DNA from 3 places in the Mesorhizobium sp. UC74_2 genome. Region 3 is predicted to be linked to each of the others. Evidence: riboswitches for the same ligand, from Rfam matches in the RefSeq annotation. Region 3 holds a riboswitch; each other region holds the start of a gene.
What was found. A riboswitch is a leader RNA that binds a small molecule or an ion and turns the genes downstream of it on or off. The one in region 3 is predicted to bind cobalamin.
Positions count from the first base shown of each region.

Region 1: another riboswitch for cobalamin. It lies ahead of bluB (5,6-dimethylbenzimidazole synthase); the one in region 3 lies ahead of ACFJIU_RS07840 (DUF1636 family protein).
Region 2: another riboswitch for cobalamin. It lies ahead of ACFJIU_RS06705 (aromatic ring-hydroxylating dioxygenase subunit alpha); the one in region 3 lies ahead of ACFJIU_RS07840 (DUF1636 family protein).

Region 1 covers NZ_CP170562.1:3,376,573-3,386,109, forward strand. Annotated here, with positions in the region: gene ACFJIU_RS16425 (TlyA family RNA methyltransferase) at 1-461, opposite strand, end outside; gene ACFJIU_RS16430 (hypothetical protein) at 509-766, opposite strand; gene dxs (1-deoxy-D-xylulose-5-phosphate synthase) at 949-2,808, opposite strand; gene ACFJIU_RS16440 (pirin family protein) at 2,953-3,873, opposite strand; gene ACFJIU_RS16445 (MAPEG family protein) at 3,994-4,365, opposite strand; gene ACFJIU_RS16450 (winged helix-turn-helix transcriptional regulator) at 4,444-4,836, shown strand; gene ACFJIU_RS16455 (DUF2277 domain-containing protein) at 4,973-5,257, opposite strand; gene ACFJIU_RS16460 (exodeoxyribonuclease VII small subunit) at 5,323-5,574, opposite strand; partial or broken gene ACFJIU_RS16465 (histone deacetylase family protein) at 5,578-6,505, opposite strand; cobalamin riboswitch at 6,717-6,904, shown strand; gene bluB (5,6-dimethylbenzimidazole synthase) at 6,950-7,687, shown strand; gene ACFJIU_RS16475 (TetR/AcrR family transcriptional regulator) at 7,692-8,306, opposite strand; gene ACFJIU_RS16480 (MFS transporter) at 8,463-9,537, shown strand, end outside.
Region 2 covers NZ_CP170562.1:1,416,154-1,425,690, reverse strand. Annotated here, with positions in the region: partial or broken gene metH (methionine synthase) at 1-2,257, shown strand, start outside; cobalamin riboswitch at 2,325-2,531, shown strand; gene ACFJIU_RS06705 (aromatic ring-hydroxylating dioxygenase subunit alpha) at 2,646-3,893, shown strand; gene ACFJIU_RS06700 (2Fe-2S iron-sulfur cluster-binding protein) at 3,913-5,004, shown strand; gene ACFJIU_RS06695 (hypothetical protein) at 5,001-5,279, shown strand; gene ACFJIU_RS06690 (aromatic ring-hydroxylating dioxygenase subunit alpha) at 5,328-6,554, shown strand; gene fdhA (formaldehyde dehydrogenase, glutathione-independent) at 6,695-7,885, shown strand; partial or broken gene ACFJIU_RS06680 (GlxA family transcriptional regulator) at 8,005-8,980, shown strand; gene ACFJIU_RS06675 (hypothetical protein) at 9,162-9,537, shown strand, end outside.
Region 3 covers NZ_CP170562.1:1,622,586-1,632,122, forward strand. Annotated here, with positions in the region: gene cobN (cobaltochelatase subunit CobN) at 1-2,464, opposite strand, end outside; gene cobW (cobalamin biosynthesis protein CobW) at 2,468-3,505, opposite strand; gene ACFJIU_RS07840 (DUF1636 family protein) at 3,502-3,933, opposite strand; cobalamin riboswitch at 3,968-4,170, opposite strand; gene ACFJIU_RS07845 (LysR family transcriptional regulator) at 4,254-5,168, opposite strand; gene ACFJIU_RS07850 (NmrA family NAD(P)-binding protein) at 5,276-6,169, shown strand; gene ACFJIU_RS07855 (shikimate kinase) at 6,202-6,708, opposite strand; gene ACFJIU_RS07860 (GNAT family N-acetyltransferase) at 6,733-7,206, opposite strand; gene ACFJIU_RS07865 (alpha/beta fold hydrolase) at 7,393-8,256, shown strand; gene ACFJIU_RS07870 (winged helix-turn-helix domain-containing protein) at 8,311-9,525, opposite strand.

The DNA of each region.
Region 1 (9,537 bases), 1.8 Mb from region 3:
GGTGCGTGGCCGTCAAGGTCGGCAATCGAAAGCACGCGGGCGTTGAGCCCCTCGATGGATTTCACGCGAGGATCGGCTGCGATCGAGGCATGCATCTGGCCATGGCCGACGTCGACGGCGGTTACATGGGCAGCACCACGCTCAAGCAGCACCTGCGTGAAACCGCCTGTCGAAGCGCCGATGTCGAGAGCTTGCGCACCCGAGGGATCAAGCTGGAAACGATCGAGCCCGGCAATCAGCTTCAGCGCGGCTCGGGAGACGTAATTGCGTGCGGGGTCATCCACCGCCAGATCGACATCAGAAGACACGTTCTGGCCGGGTTTGGTCACCACCGTTCCGCCGACCGAGACGGTGCCGCGCTCGACCGCATCGCGGGCGCGTGAGCGGCTGGCGAACAGACCTCGCGCAACGAGCAGGTCGTCGAGCCGCTGGCGCTGGCTGGCTGGCTGATGGGAACACATTCGCCTTCATTGGCGAAAGCCGCGCGCGAAGGCAAGTCGGGACTGATCTAGAAAAGCTGGCTGGCCGAAGGACGCTCGACTGCGGGCACGAGGCCATCAGCGGGTGCCCGCCGGGGCGGCGGCGCTTCCTGCACGACGATCATCTGTGGCACCTGATTGTAAGCAAAGCCGCCGCGCAACGTCCCGATGTTGGCCGCCACGATGTCGATGGCCGCCTGTTCGAGAACGCGGTCATATTGCGGCTCGGCCAATACCGGCCCGACCAGCAAAAGCATGCCGGTCGCGCCAGCCGTAAACGCTCTCATCACGTATCTCCCTGCCTGGGGTTTTCCTAGCAGGGTGCCATTGAAAAAGGGGCAAGAGAGAAGGTAAGCGAAGCACCAAAAAGCAACCTGAACAACAGGTTAATCAGGATTGCCGAGAAAGTGATTCCACGCGTTGAGACGGTGATTCAAGCCGTTCACAAACAGATTCAACTTGTAGATGTTCAAGCGCGCTGCGCGCTGGTGACATGGCCAAGTGCCGCGAACACCGTACGTACGATGCCGGTCGCATCGAGCCCGGCATCTGCGTACATCTTCTCCGGCTTGGCATGGTCGGTGAAAGCATCCGGCAAGACCAGCGGACGCACCTTCAGACCGCTCTCGAGCAGGCCTTCATGGGCCGGGAAATGCAGCACCTGTGCCGCAAAACCGCCGATGGCGCCTTCTTCAACCGTCACCAGGATTTCGTGCGAACGAGCCAGGCGACGGATCAGGTCATGGTCGAGCGGCTTGGCGAAACGCGCGTCCGCCACGGTCGTCGACAAGCCGGCCGCGCTGAGTTCGTCAGCCGCCGCTAGACAGTCCTGCAGGCGGGTGCCGAAGGAGAGCAACGCCACCTTTGTGCCTTCGCGCACGACGCGGCCTTTGCCGATCTCGAGCGGCGAGCCACGCTCGGGCATATCGATACCGATGCCGTTGCCGCGCGGATAACGGAAGGAGATCGGGCCCTCGTCATACTCGGCTGCAGTGCGCACCATGTGGCGCAGTTCCACCTCGTCGCTTGCCGCCATGACAACGAAATCGGGCAGCGAGGCAAGGAAGGTGGTATCGAACGCACCGCAATGGGTTGCGCCATCGGCGCCCACATAACCGGCGCGGTCGATCGGGAAACGCACGGGCAGCTTCTGGATCGCGACGTCGTGCACCACCTGATCGTAGGCGCGCTGCAGGAAGGTCGAATAGATCGCGGCGAACGGCTTGTAGCCTTCGGTGGCAAGGCCGGCCGCAAAGGTCACCGCGTGCTGCTCGGCAATACCGACATCGAAAGTGCGGTTCGGGAAGACTTCGCCGAACAGATCAAGCCCGGTGCCTGTCGGCATGGCCGCGGTGACGGCGACGATCCTGTCATCCTCGCAGGCTTCGCGGATCAGGCTTTCGGCAAAGACATTGGTGTAGGTCGGCGCATTGGCCGGAGCCTTCGCCTGCGCACCCGTGATAACGTCGAACCGGTTGACGCCATGATATTTGTCGGCTGCCGCTTCGGCGGGGGCGTAACCCTTGCCCTTCTGCGTCACGACATGGATCAGCACTGGGCCCTTGCCATTGTCGCGTACATTCTTCAGCACCGGAATGAGATGCTCGAGATTGTGACCGTCGATCGGGCCGATGTGAAAGAAGCCAAGCTCCTCGAACAAGGTTCCGCCGGTGACGTAGCCGCGCGCATGCTCGACCGCGCGGGTGATGGCGCGATCGGCGCGCTTGCCGAGATAGGATGTCAGTTTCTTGCCGAAATCGCGCAGGCCAAGATAGGTCTTGCCCGAGCCGAGACGCGCCAGATAGGCGCTCATGGCCCCGGTCGGCGGGGCGATCGACATGTCGTTGTCATTCAGGATGACGATGAGGCGCGCATCGAGAGCGCCGGCGTTGTTCAGCGCCTCGAAGGCCATTCCGGCCGACATCGCCCCATCGCCAATGACAGCGATGACGTTGTTCTTGCCGCCAGAGAGATCGCGCGCCACGGCCATGCCGAGACCAGCCGAAATCGATGTGGAGGAATGGGCGGCACCGAACGGATCGTATTCGCTTTCGGTACGCCGCGTAAAACCGGAAAGCCCGTTCTCCTGGCGGAGCGTACGAATACGGTCGCGCCTGCCGGTCAGGATCTTGTGCGGATAGGCCTGGTGGCCGACGTCCCAGATAATCCTGTCTTCCGGCGTGTCGAAAACGTAGTGCAGTGCCACGGTGAGTTCGACGACGCCGAGACCTGCCCCGAGATGTCCGCCGGTCTGCGAAACGGCATCGATCAGTTCCGTGCGCAGCTCTTCCGCGAGCTGCGGCAGGTCACTTTCGGAAAGCTTCTTCATATCCGCAGGAATGCGGACCTTGTCGAGAAGCGGCGTTTGGGGTCTGGCGATCAATGGCTGGCCCGCTCGAGCTCACGTTCAAGAATATTCAAAAAATCGAATAGGCCTCCGACCAACGAAAGTAAATGTGCCGCAATGACACGCTCACTTGTCAGGCAGCGGAATGAACTCCTTTTCATCGCCCGGAACGATATCGAACCGGCCAGTCTTCCATTCCTGCTTGGCCTGTTCGATGCGTTCTTTCGATGAGGAAACGAAATTCCACCAGATGTAGCGTGGAGACCCCAGCGAAGCGCCACCGAACAGCATGAAATGCGCACCCAATTCCGACGAAACGATGATCTCGTCGCCAGGACGAAACACCAGAAGACGGTTTTCGGGGAAACTGTCGCCGGAAATGGAGACGAACCCGTCGAGCACATAGATGGCACGCTCCTCGGCGTCGGCGGCAATGCGGTACCTTGCACCAGGTTCGAGCCGAATATCGGCATACAGCGTGTCGTGATAGGTGGTCACCGGTGCGCGGCGGCCCTCCAGCTCGCCGATGATGAGGCGGCCCGACACGCCCTCGGCACCGAACTCCGGCAACTCGGCGTTGGCGGTGTTTTCGAAGACAGGCGCCATTTCCTCCTGCCTGTCAGGCAGCGCGATCCATGTCTGCAGGCCGGACATCGACATCGGCGCGCCGCGCATTTCCTCCGGCGTGCGCTCGGAATGGACGATGCCACGCCCTGCCGTCATCAGATTCACGTCACCGGGCGAGATGACCATCTCGGTGCCGAGCGAATCGCGGTGCCTGATCTTGCCGTCGAACAGATAGGTGACTGTCGAGAGACCGATATGCGGATGCGGGCGTACGTCCAGCGCCTTGCCGGCGCGCAGGATGGCCGGTCCCATGCGGTCGAAGAAGATAAAAGGACCGACCAACCGTCGCCTTGCGGTAGGCAGGGCACGGCGCACCTCGAAACCGCCTATGTCCTTTGCGTTGGGCACCACCATCAACTCGATGGCGTCGCAGGAAAAGGCATCACCGGGTTCGGGGTCGTTTCCGGGAAAGAAGCTCATCGGGCCGGCTCCATCTGCTGATGACTTGCAGATGGAACTTATACCCCCGTCTCCCCGGGGCAAACCGGCGATGCGGCGACGATGCGTTCACCGATCGGTCAGTCTCGGATGCTTGTGCACTCAGATGGAGAGGAGCGTGATCGCGCCGACGATCAGGGCGCAATAGGTGCCAGCCATTCCCGGTGCGCTCAACGGTGTCCTGGCCGTCATGATGCCAGCAAAGTGCAAGAACCGACCGGCGATCAGCAGTCCACCGATCGTCCACAAAACGACCGGCGGCGCCTGCCGGTATTCGGCGATGGCGAGCACGATCAAAGCCAGAGGCACATATTCGGTGAAATTGCCCTGCGCCCGAATGCGGCGCATCAGCGTCGGGTCTTCGCTGAAGCCGAGACGCACACCCACCTTCTTGCGGCGCAGACTGACCGCAATACTCAAGGCTACCAGCGAAAGAGCTGCCAACGCAGCGACGATGGACGTAACCGGAAGCATTTCCCCCTCCAACGAACGTTTTCGCGAGCTAACCATTTTTTACTTGCAAATTGCAAGTTAGAAAATCATATTGAACCCATGACGAAGTTCCGCACCGGCTGCCCAATTGCCTCGGCACTCGACATCATCGGTGACAAGTGGTCGCTCGTGATCATCCGCTCGATGGTGGTGGGAGCGACCAGCTATTCCGACTTCCTGGCGATGGCCGAAAAGATCGCGACGAACATCCTGGCCGAGCGACTGCATCGACTGGAGGGGGCCGGCCTGATCCGACAGACACAGGCGCGGCAAGGTGCAACCCGCGGCGCGTACGCTCTGACGGCCAAAGGCGCGGCGCTTATTCCCGCCCTGCAGGCGCTCGCACGGTGGGGTGAAGAAGAGTTGCCCGAGCGCTGGACGCCGCCGGAACGGTTCTATGCCGCCCGACCCGTAGATTTCGACAAGCCGTCGGTGGCCCCCTCGGCGTCCTGATCGGCAACATAGCGGCCTGTGCGACCGGAGCGATCACGGCACGACCAGAGCGTTTCCGGTTTTCGGAATGCGGGAACGCTCTAATTTTTTCTCAATTTCAGACGGAAAACCGCTACGCACTTTTCCTTAAACTGCCCTAGGCGGGCACCGGCTTGGGCCCAAAGCGCTCAGCCGACTTGGCGCGGGCTTTTGCCGCCACCTCCTCGCGGTTGCGCGGCGGCTGGGTCGTCTCAAGGACGACAAGCAGCTCATGCGCGGCATTGGCGATGGTGCGCACGGCGTTGTCGAAGGCTTCCTTGTTGCGCATGGAGGGCTTGTTGGAGCCACTGATCTTGCGCACGAACTGCAGCGCCGCCTCGTGAATTTCGGTATCGGTCGCCGGCGGTTCGAAGTTAAACAGCGGCTTGATGTTGCGACACATGGATATCTCTCCCGTTTGATATATCCGGCGTTGCCCCTCGTTCCCGTTAGTGGCCTCTCAGGCTCCTAGTCCCCGTCCAGCGGCTCGGTACCGACCGGCTTGCCGTCACGGGCGAGCCTGATCTTCTCCACCTTGTCCTCGGCGGCCTTGAGCAGGCGATCGCAATGCGCCTTCAGCGCCTCGCCCCGTTCATATATGCGAATCGACTGGTCGAGCGGCACGTCGCCGCGTTCGAGATCGTCGACGATCTTCTCTAACGCATCCAGCGCCTGCTCGAAGCTCATCGCCTTGACGTCCTGGTTCGCTTCCTCAGCCATGGCTCATCCTTTCATCAGGCGGCCGACATGCGCTGCGACCGAAAATGCCAATCCGTGCAGGTCGTAGCCGCCTTCCAGCAAACTGACCAGCCTGTTTGAACTATGACGGCGGGCGCGATCCATCAACTGCCCGGTCGCCCAGTCGAAATCATCCTCGACAAGGTTGATCTCGGCCAACGGGTCACGATGGTGCGCGTCGAAACCGGCCGAGATGATCACAAGGTCCGGCGCGAAAGAATCGATCGCCGGCAGGACACGCGTGTTGAACGCCTCACGAAAGATATCGCTACCCGTCGCCGGCGCCAGCGGCGCATTGACGATGTTGCCGGCGCCAGTCTCGTTTCTGGCGCCGGTGCCAGGATAAAGAGGCATCTGGTGCGTCGAGCAATAGAGCACCGATGGGTCGTCCCAGAAGATGTCCTGCGTGCCGTTGCCGTGATGAACGTCCCAGTCGACGATGGCGACACGCTCGACGCCGTGCTTTTCCTGTGCGTAGCGAGCGGCAATCGCAGCCGTATTGAACAGGCAGAAACCCATGGCGGTGGTTTTCTCGGCATGATGGCCGGGCGGACGCGCGGCCACGAAGACATTGTCGGCCTTGCCGGTGAAAACGTCGTCCACGGCGGCATTGGCGGCGCCGATGGCGGTCAGCGCCGCCTGCCAGGTTTTCGGGACTCGCCACCGTGTCGGAATCGATGACGGCAATACCTTCCTGCGGAATCGCCCTGCGGACGCGCTCGACGAAATCCTTTGGATGGCAATAGAGAACAGTCGTCTCGTCGCCCATCGGCGCCTCGTGCCTGTCGAGGGCGGCAAAGACCTCGTCGTCCAGAATCCGCTCGATAGCGCGCAGCCTGTCCGGTCGCTCCGGATGCCCGGCGGGCGTGATGTGTTCCAGAAAAATCGGATGGGTGTAGAGACGGGTCGTCATGGCGCCACCTTATCAGCAATGGAGATGATGGCCACGCGACAAGCATGAGAGCGTTTCCGTTTTCAACGGAAACGCGGAAACGCTCCAACTTTTGTTTTAACGCGATTCCGGACGCAAAACCGTTGCGCGTTTGCTGGAATTGCTCATCCTGCTGGGGAAAAGGCGTCATCCGACGTCGACATCAGGGCTGTCCTTGCCCGCGAACTCGGCTAGGTTAGCCGCACTGTCAGGTGCCTGCCGCAAGGCGGGAGAATCGGGAACACGGTGAAAATCCGTGGCGTGCCCAACGCTGTGAGGGGGGATCGCTCGGCAAGAGCCACTGTCCGCGCAAGGACGGGAAGGCGCCGGCAAGCGGGACGAACCCGAGCCAGAAGACCGGCCAGGCAGAAATGGTCATCCGCATGGACGGGTGGATGACGCTGTTTCGATCGCAAGGGAAACGCGATGAACACCGTCCGCAACCATACATGCCATACCTCCGGAGATCTTGCCTTCGAGGATTTTGAGCGTGAGGCCATCTATCGCGCCATCTTCACGCGTCGCGACGTGCGCAGCCATTTCCGGCCCGACCCGATCGACGACGCTGTGCTTGCCCGCCTGCTTACGGCTGCGCACCACGCACCGTCCGTAGGCTTCATGCAACCCTGGAACTTCATCGTCATCCGGGACCAGAAACGGCGCGCGGCGGTGCGCGATCTGTTCCTGACAGCCCGAGCCCAGGAACTGCCGCATATCGCGGAGGATCGGCAGGCGCTTTACCGCAAGCTCAAGCTGGAAGGCATCTGCGAAAGCGCGCTCAATCTCTGCATCACCTGCGATCGCTCGCGCAGCGAGAACTCGCCGCTCGGGCGCTGGCACAATCCGCAAATGGATCTCTTCAGCACGGTATGCGCGGTACAGAATTTCTGGCTGGCGGCACGGGCCGAAGGGATTGGCGTCGGCTGGGTGAGCATCCTGAACGCCGAAGCGCTCAGAGACCTGCTCGACATCCCGGATCATGTCGTGCCTGTCGCCTATCTTTGCGTCGGGCACGTCTCGGAATTCGCCACCCGACCCGACCTTGAACGCAATGGCTGGGGCTCGCGCCTGCCGCTCTGCGACCTCGTCATGAGCGAGACCTATGCCGGTGCCGGCGAGGATGTGCTGAAAGCCGCGGCCAACGCGATCGCGGGCAGAGGATGAGAAGTCAGGCAGCAGTCTTGCCGTCCACCAGCAAACCTTCCATGAGCGCGCGAAACGCATTAACCGCCTTTGTCGATATGGCGGCAGGATCATCGGAGTTTGCAATCCACTGCGCAGCATAGAGCGAGGCGCCGCTGATCAGCCGTGCCATCGCTTCAGGATCGATGTCGCGGCGAATAACCCCATCTTCCTTCAGCGCTGCAAGGTTCTTGGTTACCGACAGGATACAGGCGTTGGCATTGGGCCATTGCGCCGGATCACCAAGGACAGCGGGGCCATCACACAGCACGATGCGCTGGACTTCCGGATCGAGCGCCATTTCGACATAGCCGATGTTTTCGTCCATGAAACCCTGCCAGCGCGTCTCGGCCTTGGCGGAGACAGCATTGAGACGCGCCGCCATTTCGCAGTCGATCTGGGCGATCACGGCTTCGAAAAGCCCCTTCTTGTCGCCGAAATGATGATAAAGCGCGCCACGCGTCAGCCCCGCTTCGGCGGTGAAATCATCCATCGATGCGTTCGCGTAACCGACTGTCGCAAAGGCCCGCCGCGCAGAGGCAATCAGTTTCGCACGCGTCTCGGCGATCATTTCGCTGCGGGGTTTATGAGCTGTCCTCATTGGTGTTTCCTTTGCCGCTTCTGCTTTTCACATACGTCGCGTATATTTTTTTACATACACGACGTATATTAATTGACATACGTGACGTATGCAATTATCTCATTCGCATACGCCACGTATGTAAGTGGCGCACCCTCAAAATTCAGGAGTGCTCCCATGCGCAATCCTTATGGTGAAATCTTCAGAGTCCCCGGGGCCAAGGGCTTCGCAGCCGCCGCCTTTTTTGCGCGGCTGCCTATCGCCATGGCTCCCATCGGTATTGTCGCGATGCTGTCCCAGGCGCGCGGCGAGTATTGGCTGGCCGGTGCTGTATCGGCCACCTTCGCCTTGACCAACGCTTTTGCCGCCCCACAGATCTCGCGATGGATCGACCGGCTCGGCCAGACTGCCGTGGCCGCCCCGACCACGGTCATCTCCGTCATCGCCTTCCTCACACTGCTCGCGGCCACCCATTATGACTGGCCGAGCTGGACCCTGTTCGTTTCGGCGTTCCTGGCCGCGGCGATGCCCAGCGTGCCGGCCATGGTGCGTGCGCGCTGGACGGAAAAATTCCGCGATCGTCCCGAGCTCAACACGGCCTTTGCCTTCGAGTCGGTCGCCGACGAACTGGTCTATATTGCCGGCGCCTCGCTTTCGGTAGGCCTCAGTGTGGCGCTGTTCCCGGAAGCCGGCATGCTGGTGAGCACGCTTCTGCTGGCTTTCGGCATGGCCGCCTTCATCCTGCAACGATCCAGTGAGCCCAAGGTCCGGCAGCCGGAGCATGGCAGCAATGGTTCCGCGATCATGCTGCGTCCCGTCCAGATCATCACGCTGGCCCTCATCTTCGTCGGTGCGATCTTCGCCACCGCAGAGGTGAGCTCGGTGGCCATCACCAAGGAGCTCGGCCAGCCGACCGCCGCCAGCCTGGTCATCGGTGTCTATGCCGCCGGCTCCTTTGTCGTCGGCCTCATCATCGGTGCGCTGAACCTCCAGGCCCCGAAACAGCGGCTGCTCGCTCTTTCGATTGCCATCGTCGCCTTGACCACCTTGCCACTGCTCGTCGCCGACACCGTCCCCCTGCTGGCACTCGCAGTCTTCGCCAGCGGCGTGGCGATCTCGCCCACCTTCATCATGGCCTTCGGCCTGATCGAACGGCGCGTGCCCGAGGCCATGCTGACCGAGGGCATCACCTGGGTGATGACCGGCATCGGCATCGGCATGGCACTGGGGGCGTTCGTGGCAGGCTGGGTGG
Region 2 (9,537 bases), 210 kb from region 3:
AGATCTGCACACGAGCCTACAAGCTGCTGACGGAACAGGCCGGCTTCGCACCGGAGGACATCATCTTCGATCCGAACGTCTTCGCGGTCGCCACCGGCATCGAGGAGCACGACAATTACGGCGTCGACTTCATCGAGGCGACGGGAGAAATCATCGCAACGCTGCCGCATGTCCATATCTCCGGCGGCATCTCCAACCTGTCCTTCTCGTTCCGCGGCAACGAGCCGGTGCGGGAGGCCATGCATGCGGTGTTCCTCTACCACGCCATCCAGCGCGGCATGGACATGGGTATCGTCAATGCCGGGCAGCTCGCCGTCTATGAATCGATCGATCCCGAGCTGCGCGAGGCCTGCGAGGATGTGGTGCTCAACCGCCAGCCCAAGGCCGGTGGCACCGCGACCGAACGCATGCTCGAGATCGCCGAGCGCTACAAGGGCACGGCCGGCAAGGAAACCAGGGAGAAGGACCTGGCCTGGCGCGAGTGGCCGGTCGAACAGCGGATCTCGCATGCGCTGGTCAACGGCATCACCGAATTCATCGATGCCGACACGGACGAGGCACGGCTGAACGCCGAGCGCCCCCTGCATGTCATCGAAGGCCCGTTGATGGCCGGCATGAATGTCGTCGGGGACCTGTTTGGCGCGGGAAAGATGTTCCTGCCACAGGTGGTTAAGTCGGCCCGCGTGATGAAACAGGCCGTCGCGGGCCTGCTGCCGCACATGGAGGCCGAGAAGCTCGCCAATGCCGCCGCAGGCATCGACAATGGCGAACGCCAGAGCGCCGGCAAGATCCTGATGGCCACTGTGAAAGGCGACGTCCACGACATCGGCAAGAACATCGTCGGCGTGGTCCTCGCCTGCAACAACTACGAGATCATCGATCTCGGCGTCATGGTGCCGGCGGCCAGGATCCTCGAAACCGCGCGCAACGAAAAGGTCGATGTGATCGGCCTTTCCGGCCTGATCACCCCGTCGCTGGACGAGATGGTGCATATGGCCTCGGAAATGGAGCGCGAAGGCTTCGACATCCCGCTGCTGATCGGCGGGGCAACGACGAGCCGCGTCCACACCGCGGTCAAGATCCATCCGCGCTACCAGAAGGGACAGGCCGTCTACGTCACCGACGCCAGCCGCGCGGTCGGCGTCGTCTCCAGCCTGCTCTCGCCCGATATGAAGGCCGGCTATGTCGAGACCATCCAGGCCGAGTATCGCAAGGTGACCGAGGCGCATGAGCGCTCGGAACGGGACAAGCAGCGCCTGCCGCTGGCCAAGGCGCGCGCCAATGCCCACAAGGTCGACTGGGCCGGCTACCAGCCGCCGAAACCTTCATTCCTCGGGACCAGGGTGTTCGAAAGCTGGGACCTGGCCGACTCGCCCGCTACATCGACTGGACGCCGTTCTTCCAGACCTGGGAATTGAAGGGGCGCTATCCCAGGATCCTCGAAGACGAAAAGCAGGGGCCGGCGGCACGGCAACTGTTCGACGACGCGCAGGCGATGCTGAAGAAGATCATCGACGAGAAGTGGTTCGCGCCGAAAGCCGTCCTCGGCTTCTGGCCCGCCAATACCACAGGCGATGATATCAAGCTGTTTGCCGACGAAGCCCGGGACACCGAGCTCGCCACCTTCTTCACGCTGCGCCAGCAACTGACCAAGCGCGACGGCAAGCCGAATGTCGCGCTTTCCGATTTCGTCGCCCCCCGCGAGAGCGGCAGGCCCGACTATATCGGCGGCTTCGTCGTGACGGCCGGCATCGAGGAGGTCGCGATCGCCGAGCGCTTCGAGCGCGCCAATGACGACTACAATTCGATCCTGGTCAAGGCGCTGGCGGATCGCTTCGCCGAAGCCTTCGCGGAGCGTCTGCACGAGAAGGTGCGCAAGGAATATTGGGGCTACGCTGCCGATGAAGACCTCGCGCCAGACGACCTGATCGGCGAGCCCTATCGCGGCATCCGCCCTGCCCCCGGCTATCCAGCCCAGCCCGACCACACCGAGAAGGTGACGCTGTTCAACCTGCTCAAGGCGGAAGAGCGGATTGGCGTGCGCCTGACCGAGAGCATGGCGATGTGGCCCGGCTCGTCGGTATCCGGCCTCTATCTCACCCAGCCCGAAAGCTACTATTTCGGCGTCGCCAAGGTCGAGCGCGATCAGGTCGAGGATTATGCCGCGCGCAAGGACATGGCCGTCGCCGATGTCGAGCGCTGGCTTGGACCGATCCTTAACTATGTGCCCTCGCCGATAGCCGAGGCCGCTGAGTAATTCCGCCCTGTCGTCTTTGCACTGCGCCGATGTCGCTTTCGTCATCGCACCGGCACGGCGTCCGTGATCAGATCACCATGTTCAAGGTGCTCTCCGGCGAACCACGCCGGAGGGATAATTGGGAAGCCGGTTTGATGCCGGCGCTGCCCCCGCAACGGTAGCGAAGCTTCTGTCTCGACGACAGACCACTGGGCGAAGGCCTGGGAAGGTGTCGAGACGGTCCCGCAAGGACAGCTTCGGAGCCCGGAAACCAGCCGTGGACTTTTTGGAACTCGACTGATCGCGGTGGGCGGTCAAGAGGCAGAAAGCCGTGCGCCGGTCCAAGACCGTCAAGTACGGCCATCTACCCTCCATCACCACCAGTTCAGTCCTTTGACGAGGACAGGACATGGACGCACGTCATGAAATGCTGAAGCTCATTCGCGCGAGGCGCGATGGCTTCTCGCTGGAACAGCCCTTCTACACCGATCCGGATTTCTTCAAGCTCGACATGGAGCTGATCTGGTATCGCGACTGGCTGTTCGTCGGGCATGATTGCGAGATCGCCAAGCCCGGCAGTTTCTTCACCGTCCAGATCGGCGCCTATCCGATCGTCCTGGTGCGCGACCGCGAGAACAGGATCCGTGCCTTCCACAATTCCTGCCGCCATCGCGGCAGCCGCGTCTGCACCGCCGACAAAGGCACCTCCGCGCGCCTGGTCTGCCCTTACCATCAGTGGACCTACGACCTCGACGGCAAGCTGCTGTTTGCCCGGCAGATGGCCGAAGGCTTTGATCGCAACGACTACGGCCTGAAGCCGGTCGCCTGCGAAAGCGCCGGCGGCTACATCTTCGTCTGCCTGGCCGACCAGCCGGCGGAGTTTGCGCCCTTCCGCCAGATGATGGAGCCCTACTTCCTGCCGCATCGCCTGGCCGACGCCAAGATCGCCTTCGAGAGCACCATCGTCGAGAAGGGCAACTGGAAGCTGGTCTGGGAAAACAACCGCGAATGCTACCATTGCGCGGGCAACCATCCGGAGCTCTGCAAGACCTTCCCGGAAGCCCCGACCGTCACCGGCGTCAACGGTGTCGAGGATGACCCCGAGCTGCTGGAACACTGGGCACGCTGCGAAGCATCGGGACTGCCGTCGCGTTTCGTCATCGATACGGCCGGTCAATACCGCACGACACGCGCGCCGCTGCTGCCGCACGCGGTGAGCTACACCATGACCGGCCAGCGCGCCGTGCAGCGCAACCTGTCCGACGCCGTTGCCACCGACCGCATCGGCACCCTGATGCTCTACCACTATCCGACGACGTGGAATCACATACTGGGCGACCACGCGGTGACGTTCCGCGTTCTTCCCATCAGCGCCACCGAGACGGCGGTGACAACCAAATGGCTGGTGCACAAGGATGCCGTCGAGGGCATCGACTACGACCTCCAGAACCTGATCCACGTCTGGACGCTGACCAATGACGAGGACCGCCGCATCGTCGAGGAGAATGCCTTCGGCATCAACTCGCCGGCCTATCAGCCGGGACCCTATTCCGAGCTGCATGAAGGCGGCGTGATCCAGTTCGTCGAATGGTATGCGCGCTTCATGGAGCCTCGGCTGACCGAAGGTGAAAGACCCGCGCTGCGCAGCGTCGCTTGAGGCCACTGCGATGAACGCCATGACGGGTGTCCACCTCTATCGCCATCTCGACGAGATGACGCCATGGAACGACCGCCTCCAGGTGCTGGAAGTGGCCGGCATCGTCGACGAAGCGCCGGAGGTGAAGACCTTCACCTTCCGCTCGGACGCGCAGACCTGGTTCCGCTACAAACCGGGCCAGTTCATCACGCTGGAGCTGCCGACGGCCGATGGTCCGCTGATGCGCACCTATACGCTGGCCTCGTCGCCATCGCGGCCGTTCTCGATCTCCATCACCGTCAAGGCGCAGGCCGGCAGCATCGGCACGCGCTGGATGTTCGACAACCTCAAGCGCGGATCGCGCATCAAGGCACGCGGCCCAGCAGGCGATTTCTCGCATCACAACCACGCCGCCGGGAAGTATCTTTTCATTTCGGCGGGCTCCGGCATCACCCCGATGATGTCGATGCTGCGCTGGCTGAACGACTGCGCGCCATGGACGGACATCGCCTTCGTCAACTGCGCCAGGCGGCCCGAAGAGATCATCTTCCGCAAGGAGCTGGAACTTCTCGGCGCCAACATGCCCGGCCTGTCGCTCGGTTTCATGATCGAGGAGCGGTCGAGCCGCGAAAGCTGGTTCGGCCATATGGGGCGGATCGACGCCGTCAGGCTGCCGCTTCTGTCGCCCGACTTCCACGAGCGCGAAGTGTTCTGCTGCGGACCCGATCCATTCATGCGTGCCGTGCGCACCATGCTGGAGGCGACCGGCTTCGACATGGCGCACTACCACCAGGAGAGTTTCGGCGCCCCCCCCGTGGAGGTCCCGCCCCCGGCCACCACCGAGGCAGGAGCAGTTGTGCCCGCTGAGGCGACGGTGCCGGTCCGTTTCGCCAGTTCCAATGTCGATGGCCAATGTGTGCCCGGCCAGACGGTGCTACAGGCGGCACGCGCCAGCGGCGTCCGCATCTCGGCGGCCTGCGAGTTCGGTCTCTGCGGCACCTGCCGCGTCAGGAAGGTCTCAGGCGACGTGGAGATGAACCACAATGGCGGCATCCTCGATGAGGAGATCGCCGAGGGATACATCCTCGCCTGCTGCTCAAAGCCACTCACCGCGTTGGAGATCGAGGCATGACCACCCGCGACGACGCAAGAATTGTCGCGGCGCGACCGCGAAAGGTCGACGGCAGGACGATGGCGGCGATCTCGCCGCTGCCGCCACCGGAAGAAGTCTTCGCCGACTGGCTGATGTCCGTGCCGCCAGGCATCTGCCTCGAGATTGCCGCGCAGCGGCAGATCGAACTGATCGACCGTCGCGGCTCCCTTCATCCCGATGTCGCGGTGCTGCGCAGCCTTCTGGCAACTGTCGCCTGTTCCGACGACTGGCCGAGACCCGTTCCCAATCTTTGAAGATCAGACCCGCGCCAGCCCTCCCAAGCCAACGATGAGTAGCCAGCAATGAGCATCGTGCATCTTCACCAATCAGCCGCCGACGACGCCATAGGCGACCTGATCGCGACGCACCGGCCAGGCCACGGCCTGGCCCGGCCGTTCTACATGGATCCGGCGATCTTCGAGCGCGACATGGAGCGCCTGTTTCGCCGGCACTGGCATTGCCTGGCGCATGCCAGCGTCATCCCCAACCCCGGCGACTTCGAGCTGTTCCGACTCGGCGACGAGCAGATCATCCTGACACGGGTGGCCGATGGCACGATCCACGCCATGCTCAACGTGTGCCGGCATCGCGGCGCCGAGGTCTGCACCAAGCCCAAGGGCAATGCGCGGTTCTTCGTCTGCCCCTACCATGCCTGGACCTACGCCAATGACGGCTCACTGCGCGCCGCGCGGCTGATGCCGAAGGATTTCGACCGCAACGAGCACGGTCTCAAGAAGCTGCATGTTCGTGTCGCGTCGGGACTCGTCTTCATCAGCTTCGCCGAGACGCCGCTCGACTTCGATCCGATCGAGCAGGCGCTGCGGACCAGTTGCGGCCAGTATGGCTGGGGCGAAGCGAAGGTGGCGCATCGCGAACTCTATCCGCTGCAGGCCAACTGGAAGCTGGCCGTCGAAAATTACGTCGAGTGTTATCACTGCGGACCGGCACATCCCGAATATTCCCAGACCCATGCGCTGGAGCAGCCGCTCGAGATGATCGAGAAGCTCAACCAGACGATGGAGGCGCGGACTTGCGCGCTGGGCATCGAGGTCGTCAGCGGCGATCGCTGGCAGAACTCGGCAATGGGGCAGGAGGCGATCCACACCTTCCGCTATGCGCTCTACGACGGCGTCTCCACCGGCAGCCAGGACGGCAAGCCGATTGCGCCGCTGATGGGACGGTTCGCCGAATATGACGGTGGCGTCACCTCGATCCATCTCGGCGGCACCACATTCCTCGTCTGCTACCCCGATCATGGCATGATCTACCGCTTCATTCCGAAGACCGCCGATACATGCGAGATGGAGCTGATCTGGCTCGTGCGCGGCGACGCCGAGGAAGGCCGCGACTACGACCTGGAAAAGCTGACCTGGCTCTGGAAGGTCACCACCGAGGAGGACAAGAAGATCATCGAGCACACCGCGCGTGGCGTGCGCTCGCACTATTTCGTGCCCGGCCCGATCGCGCCGATGGAGCACAACGAGCTTCGCTACATCAACTGGTATCTGGAGGAGATCAGCCGCCCGTAGCGAATGACCAGAGCTTGATCTCGAAAAGTGGGAACCCGTTTTCGGAAAAGATCATGCTCCAGCAAAGAGTTAGATCAGCTTGGCGATTCAATCGAACGCCCTCCTGATCCGACTGGGAAAATCCAACTGGGAGGAAGAGCATGAGCAGGAACAGAGGCGTGGTCTATCTGGGCCCCGGAAAGGTCGAGGTCCAGGACATCGACGATCCCAAATTCGCAGCGCCGGATGGCCGGCGCATCGAACACGCGGTGATCCTCAAGGTGGTTTCCACCAACATCTGCGGATCCGACCAGCATATGGTTCGCGGCCGCACCACGGCGGAAGCCGGCCTGGTGCTCGGCCATGAGATCACCGGCGAGATCATCGAAAAGGGCAGCGACGTCGAAATGCTCGAGGTCGGCGATATCGTCTCGGTGCCGTTCAACGTGGCCTGCGGACGCTGCCGTTGCTGCAAGGGGCAGGACACGGGCGTGTGCCTGACCGTCAACCCGGCTCGCGCCGGGGGCGCCTACGGCTATGTCGACATGGGTGGCTGGATCGGCGGGCAGGCCCGCTACGTCATGGTGCCCTATGCCGATTTCAATCTGCTGAAATTCCCCGATCGCGACCGTGCGATGGAAAAGATCCGCGATCTGACCATGCTGTCCGATATCCTGCCGACCGGCTTCCATGGCGCCGTTCGCGCTGGCGCCGGTGTCGGCTCGATCGTCTATGTCGCCGGTGCCGGACCTGTTGGCCTCGCCGCGGCCGCATCCGCCCGCATCCTCGGTGCTGCCGTCGTCATGGTCGGCGATTTCAACAAGGAACGGCTCGCCCATGCCGCCAAGGTGGGTTTCGAGGCCATCGACCTTTCCAAGAGCGACCGGCTGGGCGACATGATCGCCGAAGTCACCGGCTCCAACGAGGTCGACTGCGCGATCGACGCGGTCGGTTTCGAGGCCCGCGGCCATAGCGGCGGCGAGCAGCCGGCGATCGTGCTGAACCAGATGATGGACATCACCCGTGCTGCCGGCTCCATCGGCATTCCCGGGCTCTATGTGACGGAAGACCCAGGTGCTGTCGACGCGGCTGCCAAGCACGGCAGCCTCTCGCTGCGTCTTGGACTCGGCTGGGCCAAGGCGCAATCCTTCCACACCGGGCAGACGCCGGTGCTCAAATACAATCGGCAATTGATGCAGGCCATCCTGCATGATCGCCTGCCGATCGCCGATATCGTCAACGCCAGGGTGATCTCGCTCGAGGACGCCGCGCGAGGCTACGAGAGCTTCGACCAGGGCGCGGCGGTCAAGTACGTGCTTGACCCGCATGGCGATATTTCGAAAGCTGCCTGATCGGGACGACCCAAAAATGTCGCAGCCGTGGCGCAGGCTTTGGGAGAACCGATGGCCTGCGCCTCTTCCCGATGGGAACGGGAGGCTGCCGGATTGTGTTCGAGCCAGGAGATAGATCCATGAATTCCCCGGCAAAGCTGCGCGTGGGTTTTATCCTCGGCCGCTCTTTCACCCTGTCGGCCTTCGCGCTGTTCATCGACACGCTGCGGCTGGCAAGCGACGAGCTCGACCGGTCGGGCCGCGTCAGTGCGGACTGGCATGTGCTGGCAAGTTCGAAGAACCCCGTGAAATCGAGCTGCGGCGTGCAGGTCGTTCCAACGTCCGGTTTCGTCGACCCGGCTCATTTCAGCCATGTCGTGGTGGTCGGCGGACTGCTCAATGTGGAGGAGCCCGTCGACGCCGAGACCACGCGTTATCTGCGTCGCGTTGCAGCAGCAAACGTACCGCTCATCGGCCTGTGCACCGGCACGTTCATCCTGGCTGATGCCGGAACTCATGAAGAACCACGAGTGCTGTGTCAGTTGGCTCCATGCGCGCGACTTCCAGGACCGGTTTCCCGACCATGTCGTCCGCTCGGACAGGATCTTCCATCTCGATGAGAACCGTGGTTCTTGCGCCGGGGGCAGCAGCGCCGCCGACATGGCGGCGCTCATCGTGCGCAGCCACATCAGCGAGGATGCCGAACGCAACGCGCTGGAAGTCCTCCAGATCGATCACGCTCGCTCCCCCTTCCATCTGCAGGCGAGGCGCACATTTGCCGACGAGGCGGAAGACGTCCGTATCAAGGCGACGCTTCTGGCGATGGAGCAGCATATCAATGACCGTATCCCGATCACGCAGCTGGCGCGGCAGGTAGGGGTGAGCCGCCGCCAGCTCGAGCGCCTTTTCAAGGAGAAGGCGGGAATGTCGCCCGCCAATGCCTACAAGCGCGTGCGGCTGATCCATGCCAAGGCGCTTGTCGCAAACACCGATGCCTCCATGCTTGAGATCGCCCTGGAAGCGGGATTTGAAAGCGCCTCGCACTTTGCCAGGACCTTCAAGAAGTTCCACGGCCAGAGCCCGTCGGAGCTGCGGACGGCGGCTATCCATATCTGACGGGCCATATCTGACGGGAAAGTCCGCGCGAAACCGCAATGGCGGGTTCGCGGGATTTGTTGGCAGACGCGCGAGAGCAGCCTGAACGCCGCCGTGGCATGCTTGGGATATCGGTGATGCCGCCAGGTAGCCCCTCGGAAAGGCTTGCCGATCGACCCGGTCTGCGGAAGGAAACAAATCAATGTTCCTGGACGATACGCGCTTCCCGCTTGTCTTCGCGCGGGAGGAAGGACAGTCGCCTGCTTCGATTCTCGCCGAGCTCGAAGCGCTTCTGAACCGGCAGGCACCGTTCGTCCTGATAACCGACCACTCACCGGACGACCATGACACGGAAACGGCCGAAGAGCGCAGGGAAAAGGCCCTGTTCTTCAAACGGACCCGGGATCGTTTCAGGAAGTACTGCCGCGCCATGATCGTGATCGAGGGGAAAAAACCCACCAGCGCGGCGGTGCGGCTGGCTGCGGCGACCGCGAGCAAGGCGTTCGGCTTTTCCGTTCTTTTCGAGACCGACGAGAGGCGAGCGGCGGCGAGAGGCATGCTTGTGCTGCTCGAGTCGC
Region 3 (9,537 bases):
CATCGACACGCGGCCGCCCAAGCGTGGCTGGCGGCAGCACTTCGATACCTATAACGCGACCAGTGGCGGCATCCCATTGCGGCCGGCAACCCATCAGCGCGAGCCCCTGCGCAATTTCCTCGCCGCCGGTGCGTAAGGATGCGGAGCCCCAGAGGTCGATGACCAGGGCCCGCGGCCAGTCGCCATGACCTTGCATGTAGCTGACCACGATTTCGTCGGCTGCCGCCTTGCCGAGATCGAATGCGGTCGGCGTTGGCATGGTACGCGGATCGGCGGTGAACAGGTTGCGCCCGGTCGGCAGGACATCGCTGCGGCCACGAGCAGGCGCGCCCGCTGGGCCCGCAGTGACGTGGCGGCCATTGAGCGCCGCGAGCAACGCCGTCTTTTCGTTGGCCGCGCTTTGCAGGCGCAGCGGATCTGCTTCGCCCTCCGGAGCACGACCATAAACGTGCAGGCCGTCCTTGACCGCGAAATCCTTGAGATCGCACAGCCAGGCATCGATGCGGCGTAGCGCTTCGTCGGGCGCATCGGTTTTGGCGACGCCGGCTTCCGAGGCAAGGCCGGTTTTAGCCGCGGTTTCGACAATCAGCCTGGCCAGCCGGTCGCGCCGGCGGCGGTCGAGCCCGTCGGCCTGCGCGTATTCATCGACGAGACGCTCCAGTTCCTGCTGGTGGTCGTCCAGGCCTGCGCCGGTCAATGGGGGTGGCAGATGACCGAGTGTGACTGCCGCGATGCGACGCTTGGCCTGCGCCGCCTCGCCTGGGTTGGAGACGATGAAAGGATAGATCACCGGCAACGCGCCGGTGACGATTTCTGGGAAACAGTTCGAGCCCAGGGCAACCGTCTTGCCGGGCAGCCATTCCAGCGTGCCATGTGCGCCGACATGGATGATCGCGTGCACGCCAAGCGATTTCTGCAGCCACAGGCCGAAGGCGACCAGTTCGTGGCGCGGTGGCAGCGTCGGGTCGTGATAGTCGGCGCGCCGGTCGGCGGAGCGGCCACGATCCGGAGCCAGAGCTACGGTAACGTTACCGAAGCTGGCGGCGCGGAAAGGAAAATCGGTTGACGAAGCTTTGCCCCATGCATCGACCACCGCCTGGCGCGCGTCGATCGGCAGATTTTCGGAGAGCGTTGCGTAGTCCTCGGCATCAAGATGTTCGCCACCTTGTTCCAGGAGGTCGAGCAAAGCGCGCGCGGATTCAGGAATCTTCTCAACCGTGTAACCGTCTTCCTTAAGGTCGTGCAGCATGGAGAGCACGGAAGAGGGCACGTCGAGGCCAACAGCGTATCCGGTGCGTCCGGGCGCGCTGGGATAATCGGGGATGAGGATGACGACGCGTCTCTCAGCGGGTTCCGCCTGCTGCAGCCGGATATGAGCCACAATGCGGTCGGCGACGCGCTCGACGCGATCGGGTTCAGGCCTGTTGGCGAAAGGTCGGAAGGCAAGCGCCGAATCGGCCGCCACTTCGGCCTTGAAGGAAACCGCGCCGGCGAGGATGCGGCCGTCCAGCTCCGGCAGCACCACATGCATGGCAAGATCGGCCGGTGCCAGGCCACGCTGGTTGGTCTCCCAGGCGTCGCGGCGTGTCGTGGCGACGATGACCTGGAACACCGGCACCCCGGCACGGTCGAACAAGGTTTCGGCTCCCGGTTCCGCGCCGGAAGCGAATGCGGTGGCTGTGACGATGGCTGCCGGGTTCAGAGCGCCGAGTGTCTTTTCCACGAAACCCAGCGAGGCCTGGTCCTTCAGACTGGGCACGAAGATGGGTACGGCCGTGATACCGCGCACCTCCAGAGCTCCGGCCAGGGCATCGATGGGGGCGGCATCGGCCGCGAGCAGCATCGAACGATAGAAGAGGATGGGGACGGCCGGTTTGCCGGCGACGATCGGAGGAAGCGCGTCCACGACACCAACGCCGGGTTGATAGAAACCTGCCTTGGGCAGTTCGACAGGCGGGAGAACAGCGCGATCGTGGCCGCAAAGCCCAGCCAGTCGGCTGACCAGCGCAGACATGTTGGCCGGTCCACCCTGGCGGAAATAGGCAAGCAGGGTTTCCAGTTCGTCCGCGGGCAGGGTGGAAGCTTCGGTGAGGCGCGCATCCTCGTCGTGGGATTCGCCGGGCAGCAGCGCCAGCTTGATTCCCCTGGCGCGGGCTGTTGCCGCAAGCTGGTCGCAGCCGTAGCGCCACCAGTCGTAGCCGCCCAGGATACGCACCAGGATCACCTTGGCGTGCTGCGCAACGCTGTCGATCCACAGATCGACGGACATCGGGTGGCGAAGGTCGCGCAATGCCGCCAGCCGCATCGAGGGCAGGGCGGCGGCATCCGCCTGCCAGCCGGACGCCAATCCGGCCAGATCGCTGTCGGTGAAAGACAGCGCCACCATCTCCGCCGGCTGCTGGCGCAAGTCTACCGGCTCGGCGATATCGTCGAGCGAGGCGGAGGTGGTGGTCAGGATATGCAAGGTTTATCCCACCAGGATCTTCTCGATGGCCGGGCGGTCGAGACCCTTGAGGCCAATCACCACCAGCCGCGAGCGACGGTCGTCGTCTGCCGTCCAGGCGCGATCATAGTAGTGGTTCACACGCGGTCCAACCGCCTGCAGCAGGAGCCGCATCGGCTTGGCATCGACTTCGACGAACCCCTTCACGCGCAGCACATTCTCCTTGTCCGCGGCTTCCGCGACACGGCGAGCGAGATCATCCGGGTTGGCAACTGCAGGAATCTCGACGACGAAGGTGTCGAAGTCGTCATGCTCATGGTCGCCCATGCCGTCATGGTGGCTCTTGCGGTTTTCGATATCGTCCTCGACGGCAAGACCGAGGCCGAGCAGCACGGACGGATCGACCTTGCCCTGTGCGGTCGGCACCACCTTGACCGCGCGGCCAACATGCTCGCTGAGAACGGCATTGGCGCGGGCAGCACCGGCCGCATCCAGCAGGTCGTTCTTGGAGAGGATGATCAGGTCGGCGCAGGCGACCTGATCTTCAAACACCTCCTCGACCGGATCGTCGTGGTCGAGTGAATCGTCGGCGGCACGCTGCGCGGCGAGCGCGTCCATGTCCGAGGCGACGCGACCTTCAGCCAGAGCCGGGCCGTCGACCACGGCGACGACGCCGTCGACGGTCACGCGGTTTTTCACAGTCGGCCACTGGAAGGCCTGCACCAGTGGCTTCGGCAGCGCGAGGCCGGACGTCTCGATCAGGATGTGGTCGACTTTCGGCGTGCGTGCCAGGATCTGGTCGAGCGCCGGTACGAAATCGTCGGCGACCGTGCAGCAGATGCAGCCATTGGCGAGTTCGACGATGTTCTCCTCCGGGCAGCTTTCAACGCCGCAGCCCTTGAGGATCTCGCCGTCGACGCCGACGTCACCGAATTCGTTGACGATGAGGGCCAGCCGCTTGCCCTTTGCGTTCTCGAGGATATTGCGGATCAGCGTCGTTTTGCCAGCGCCGAGGAAGCCGGTGACGACGGTGCAAGGTACGCGGGAAACGGAAGCGGTCATATCTGGTCCTTCAACACAGCGAGGGGAGGGATACGCGCGACGAGGCCGCGCTTGAGGGAATCGGGACGGCCACGCCATGGGATGAGACCATCCTGCGACGTTGCGAAAAGCTCTGCGCCAGTCACGAGGTCGGAACCTGATTCAACCGTCAGGTCGCCGAAGACGTAGCTCCAGCAATCGTTGCGCAGCAGTGCTGCTGAGAGGCGGCGCTTGCAGTTACCCAGGCATTCGACCGAGCGCACTTGAATGGTCTGGTTGCCCCGGGCGGCAGTCCTCGTGGCTTCGGCCAGCAGCGTGCCGGCACGAGGATGGGCATCCGAACCGCTCTCGTCCCGACAGGACGAGCAGACGATGATGGTGACGGGGGCGGTTTCGACATCCGCCGTCACACTCGTCGTCCCGGCCGAGAAACTATCGCTGCGATCCAAATCAGGCTCCTTGCCCGGGACACCCGCCAGGCGTTGGGATTCTTGGTTTGACGGCAGGTCTCCTGGCTTGCGGGTCGCTGCCTCGGTGCCGCCTTCCCGGGAAATCCCAGTGGCTATCGGCCTTGGCTCGTCGCTCACAGTTGCGGGGACAGCCGCGGACTTGAAGCTTTGCCTCGCACCGCATTCCCTCTTCGCTCCTCCCGGTGAAGGGAGGAGACCGTCTTTGCCGGATTTAGGCTTGGGCAGGCGGCGCTGTCAACGCGCCGCAACGGCGGATCGCGTCGCAAGCGTGATGGTGCGGTTGGGCCACCGAGCCGACATCACGCCACGACGCAATCACGTTCCCGACTTTGAATGTGCAGATTGGCTGCCAGGAAGTCGATGAAAAGTCGTGTCTTTGCGAGTGGCAGGCGAGCTGCTGGCCAGACGATGTGGACTGGAATCGCGGGCTGCTCGAAGCCCTCCAGAATCACCTCGACGGTGTTGCTGTCGACGAGATCCTGGATTTGCCAGAGTGGCACGCGGCCGATGCCGAGGCCAATGGCAACCGCCGCGTGGCTGGCGGCCGCGTTGTCGAGATGCAGCCGTCCGCCAACTTTCACGCTCAATGGCTTGCCGCCTTCCTGGAATTGCCAGGCGCCGGCATCACGATCGGTGTTGCGGAAGATACATTGATGTTCGGCGAGTTCGCGTGGGTGGCGTGGCCGTCCGTGTTTGCCGAAATAGGATGGCGCGCCGAAGACGACCCGGCGCATGACGCCGAGCCGGCGCGCCTTCAAGTCGGAATCCGCCAGTTCGCCAATGCGGATGGCAAGGTCGAGCCCTTCCTGGGCTAGGTCGACGAAGCGGTTCGACAGGCTGAGTTCTACTTCGAGCTTGGGGTGCATTTCCATGAAACGTGCGACGATGGGGATGAGATAACTGGGCCCCAGCAGTTCCGGTCCGCCAATCCTGAGCAGTCCGGTTGGCTCTGCGCTGCGGTTGCCAGCTTGTATCCTGGCTTCGACAATTTCCAGAAGCGCCGGTTTCACCCGCTGGTAGAAGTCATATCCCGCCTCGGTGGGCTGCGCCTTGTGGGTCGTGCGGTGCACGAGTTCGACGCCCACACTTCCTTCAAGGGCTGCCAGTGAACGGCTGACCGCCTGGAGAGAACGGCCGAGATGACGGGCAGCTGCCGACAGGTTGCCGCGTTCGACGATCGCCAGGAACGCCTCGACATCACCAAACCGATCCATAATGGTTCTCCGATTTTCGAGAGACCATATCACGAATTGACCATCTACCAATCGGCTGTCGATAGATCGATGTTCCGGCAAGTGGTTCCAACATGTCAGGAAAATCGATGTCTGATCCGAACAGGAAAACCGTACTCGTGGTGGGCGCTTCCGGCCGCAGCGGTGGCTATGTCGCGGCGGAACTTGCCCGGCGCGGTGTCATCGTGCGGGCGCTGGTGCGCAACGAGGTCGCCGCGCGCGCGGCACGCGACAATGGCGCGTTGGAAATCGTGGATGGCGATCTGCGCGATGCCGAAAGTCTCGACGGCGCGCTCAAGGGGGTTCATGGGGTCTATCATGTCGGCCCGCCCTTTGTTGCGGACGAACCGGCACTCGGCATTGCCATGGTTGATGCGGCGAAACGCGCGGGAATTGGCAAGTTCGTGTTTTCGTCCGTCATCCATCCGGCTAACGGACTGGCCAATCATGCCAGCAAACTGCCGGTGGAGGAGGCGTTGCTGCGTTCCAATCTGGACTACACCATCCTGTACCCGGCGACGCTGTTCCAGAACATCGCCCCGGCATGGCAGGCCGTGGTTCGTGATGGTGTCTTCGCGGAACCCTTTTCGAACACGGCGCGGCTGGCGCGTGTCGATTACCGCGACGTCGCTGAAGTGGTGGCCAAGGCGTTGACAGGCGATCAGCTTGCCTATGGCTCTTTCGAGCTTGCAGCCGATGGGATGCACAACCGCATCGAGATCGCCGCCTTGATGGGCGCCTTGCTTGGACGCGCGATCGAACCGGTGGAACTCAGCTTCGAGGCATGGGCGGCAGCCGCCAAACCGCCTTTCGAAGGCGAGGCGCTGGCTCAACTGGCACGCGTATTTGAATCCTATACGGCGTTCGGCTCTGCCGGAAACAGCCTGACCCTGCGCGCCATTCTCGGACGCGAGCCCAGTACGCTGAGGCAATATTTCGAAGAACTCGCGGCTATCAATACGGACGCTCTCCTGCGGGCCTGATACAGATTGTGCGAGCTCGTGACCTGCTCCACCTAAGGGCTCGGGTGTCGCCAGACCAACTGAAGGATCTGGTCGACGGTCTTTTCGACCGGTGCGCTGGAATCAATCTCGTGGTCGGCCGACTCCCGAAGCAGCGGTTCGATCATTGCGATCAATTCGCCAATCCTGCGTCGTTCCTCATCGACATGACCGTATCCGCCCGGCGCTCGCGCGGACACGCGTTGCATAACCGTATCGATCGGCACAGAGAGCAGGACGATCGTGTCGATCAGCGGGAAAAGCTCGTCCATGTTCTCGGCACAGCCGCTGATGAAGAGTGCCTCGTCACGTGGTCGGGAAAGCAGCACGCGAACCTTGTCGAGCTGCCACACCCAATCCTTGCCGTCTCCGGGCGTCAGTGTGTCGCCAGGAGCGGCTTCGATCCAGTGTGACCACTCCGGCGTATCAAGGTCGTAGGCGGCATGGCCACGTGCAGCCAGTTCCCGGATCGTGGCCGATTTGCCGGTTCCGGACATGCCGGTGATCAAGACGCGTTTCATGCGGGTGCTCGAACGGCTGGCGGTTCAGAGATGAAGTGCGAGACGCTTGCGCATATAGACCGTGGTGCCTTCCATGTATGGCTCCCGTTCGGTGATGACGTAACCCAGGCGCTCATAGAGTGCGATGTTGGCTTCGAACGCGGCGTTGGTCAGCAGCCGGGTTTCGTTGTGGCCTGCCTGGCGAGCCATTTCTTCGGCATGATGGAGCAGCACTTTGCCGAGCCCTTTTCCTTGCTGAGCCGGCAAGACACAGACGTTCTCGATCCAGAGATGATCGTTTTCCTGGACGGTCTCTATCAAGCCGGCGATCTCGATGCCCAGGTAGAGCAGCGTGAACTGGTGCTTTTGCAGGGCCTCGTCATAGTCGGCTTTCATCGGACTCGGTTCGCGGCCGATCACCGGGATCCATTTCGAGTAGGCCGCGCGCACGATGTCGCGGACCAAAGCCACGTCTGCCGGAGTTGCAGCTCGAAATTGCGCAGCAGGTTCGTGCGGCATGGGGCAGTCTTTCGGTTGGCCGTTGGGCATTCGAAGATTCGGAGACGTGACGAGAGTGACACTGCCTCGCTGCTGGTCGCCAGCCGCCAGACAGAAATTTTGTCTGGCCATGTCGGAATGCGAAACGCTGCTTCGTCTTATTGTCAGCGTTACCGAAAACGCATGAGACAACCAACGGAGACCCCTATGTTCCGCGCATTGCTAGTTGCCGCTGCCTTTGTTCTCGCCAGTCCCGCCTTTGCCGGGACCGAACCCGCCGGCGATCGTGTCGAGGTCAACGGCATGCAGATGTATTACGAAGTATCGGGCGCGGGCGAACCGCTGGTCGTCCTGCACGGCGCCTACATGAACATCCCCTCGATGGGCGAGATCATCCCGATGCTGGCCAAGACCCACAAGGTCTATGCGCTGGAGTTCCAGGGACATGGCCGCACAACCGACATCGACCGGCCGATCACCTATCCCAATCTCGCCGACGATGTCGCCGGCTTCATGGACAAGGTGGGGCTCAAGAAGGCGGATGTCTTCGGCTACTCGATGGGCGCGGCAGCAGGCCTGCAACTCGCCATCCGCCATCCTGAAAAGGTCAACAGACTGGTTGCCGCATCCGTCGCCTATGATGCCAAGGGCTGGCAGCCCGAATTCACCGCCTTCGTCCCGCAGATGAACGTCGAGATGTTCGTCAACATGCCTTTCGCCGCCGAATACAAGAAGCTTGCCGCCAATCCGGACGGGTTCCCCGCTCTGGTTGCCAAGCTGATCCAGCTCGAAAAGGAGCCGATGGCGTGGGAGGCCGACGTGAAGGCGCTGAAGATGCCGGTGCTGGTCATCAGCGGTGACGCGGATGTGGCTACGCTCGAACACTCGGTTGCGCTGTTCCGGCTGCTTGGCGGCGGCGCCATGGGCGACATGGGCAAGCCGCTTGCCGCTTCGCGTCTTGCCGTCATGCCGGCAACGTCGCACACGGCAGTCATTACCCAGCCGGCGCTGCTCTCCGCCTTCACCGAACCCTTCCTGAAGGGCGAGACACCCAAGGGCATGTTCCAGTAGGCCGGATAGAGTGTGGCAGATGAGGAGGCGCTGCGGCGCCTCCTTTGCTTATTGTCAGGCCGCCCTTGCGGTCATGGCAATATCGGCGAGCGCCGGGCCGAGATCGCCAGCAGGCGTTATCTCGATACGTTCAAGGCCAAGCCAGTCTTGCATCAGCTTCAGTTCTTCGAACAGTTGGGCCGCGGTTTCCGGTGGCGCGCTGGGTTCGGCATAGGCCGCATGGACCCGCAGCACGCTGGCAGGCCGGTCGGCCTTGAGGTCGATGCGGGCAACGATCTTCTCGTCATAGAGGAAGGGGAGCACGTAATAGCCGTACTGCCGCTTGTCGGCCGGCGTGTAGATCTCGATGCGATAGCGGAAGTCGAACAGGTTCTCGGCGCGGCTGCGCTCGAACACCAGCGGATCGAAAGGGGCGAGCAGGGCGCGCGCTTCGACCTTGCGCGGCTGGCGCGCGTCCTTGTGCAGATAGGCCGGCTTGTCCCATCCCTCGACGCGAACCGGGATCAGTTCGCCGTCCTCGACCAGTTCTTCAAGCCGCCCCTTGGTGTCGTGCGGTGCGAGCCGGAAGTAGTCACGGAGACAGGAATACGTTGCCACACCATGTGCACGCGCCGACAGGCGCAGCAGTTCACGATGCGCGTCCTCGGGAGAGGGGACAGGCAAGTCACGCACGGCCTGTGGCAGCACGCGCTCAGGCAGGTCGTAGAGGCGTTCGAAGCCGCGGCGCGAATGCGTGGTGATGCGCCCGGCCCAGAACAACCATTCGAATGCGTGCTTGGCGGCGCTCCAGCCCCACCAGCCACCATTGCCTTTGTGGCCCTCGATCTCGGAAGCGGCGATGGGACCACGGGCTTCGACCTCCCGGTAGATCTCCTCGATCATCGACGTGTTCTGGCAGCCCCATTTGGCGAGGCCCAGATACATTTCCTCACCGCGCCCGGCGCGTTCCATGCGCCAGCGCATCAGGGGATAGGTCTCGACCGGCAGCAACGAAGCCTCATGCGCCCAGTACTCGAACAACTGGCGCTTGCGGCCCGGCGCCATCGCCTCGTCGAGCATGGACATCGGGTAGGGGCCGAGACGCGAATAGAGCGGCATGTAATGCGCGCGCACCACCGCGCTGACGGAATCGATCTGCAAAAGGCCGGTGCGCGAAAGCACGCGGCCGAGGTGACGGCGGTCGGGTGTGCCAACTGGTCGCGGGTCGGCGAAGCCTTGTGCTGCAAGTGCGATGCGACGGGCTGTTCTGAGCGAGATCCTGTCTTTCATCCTGACGACATT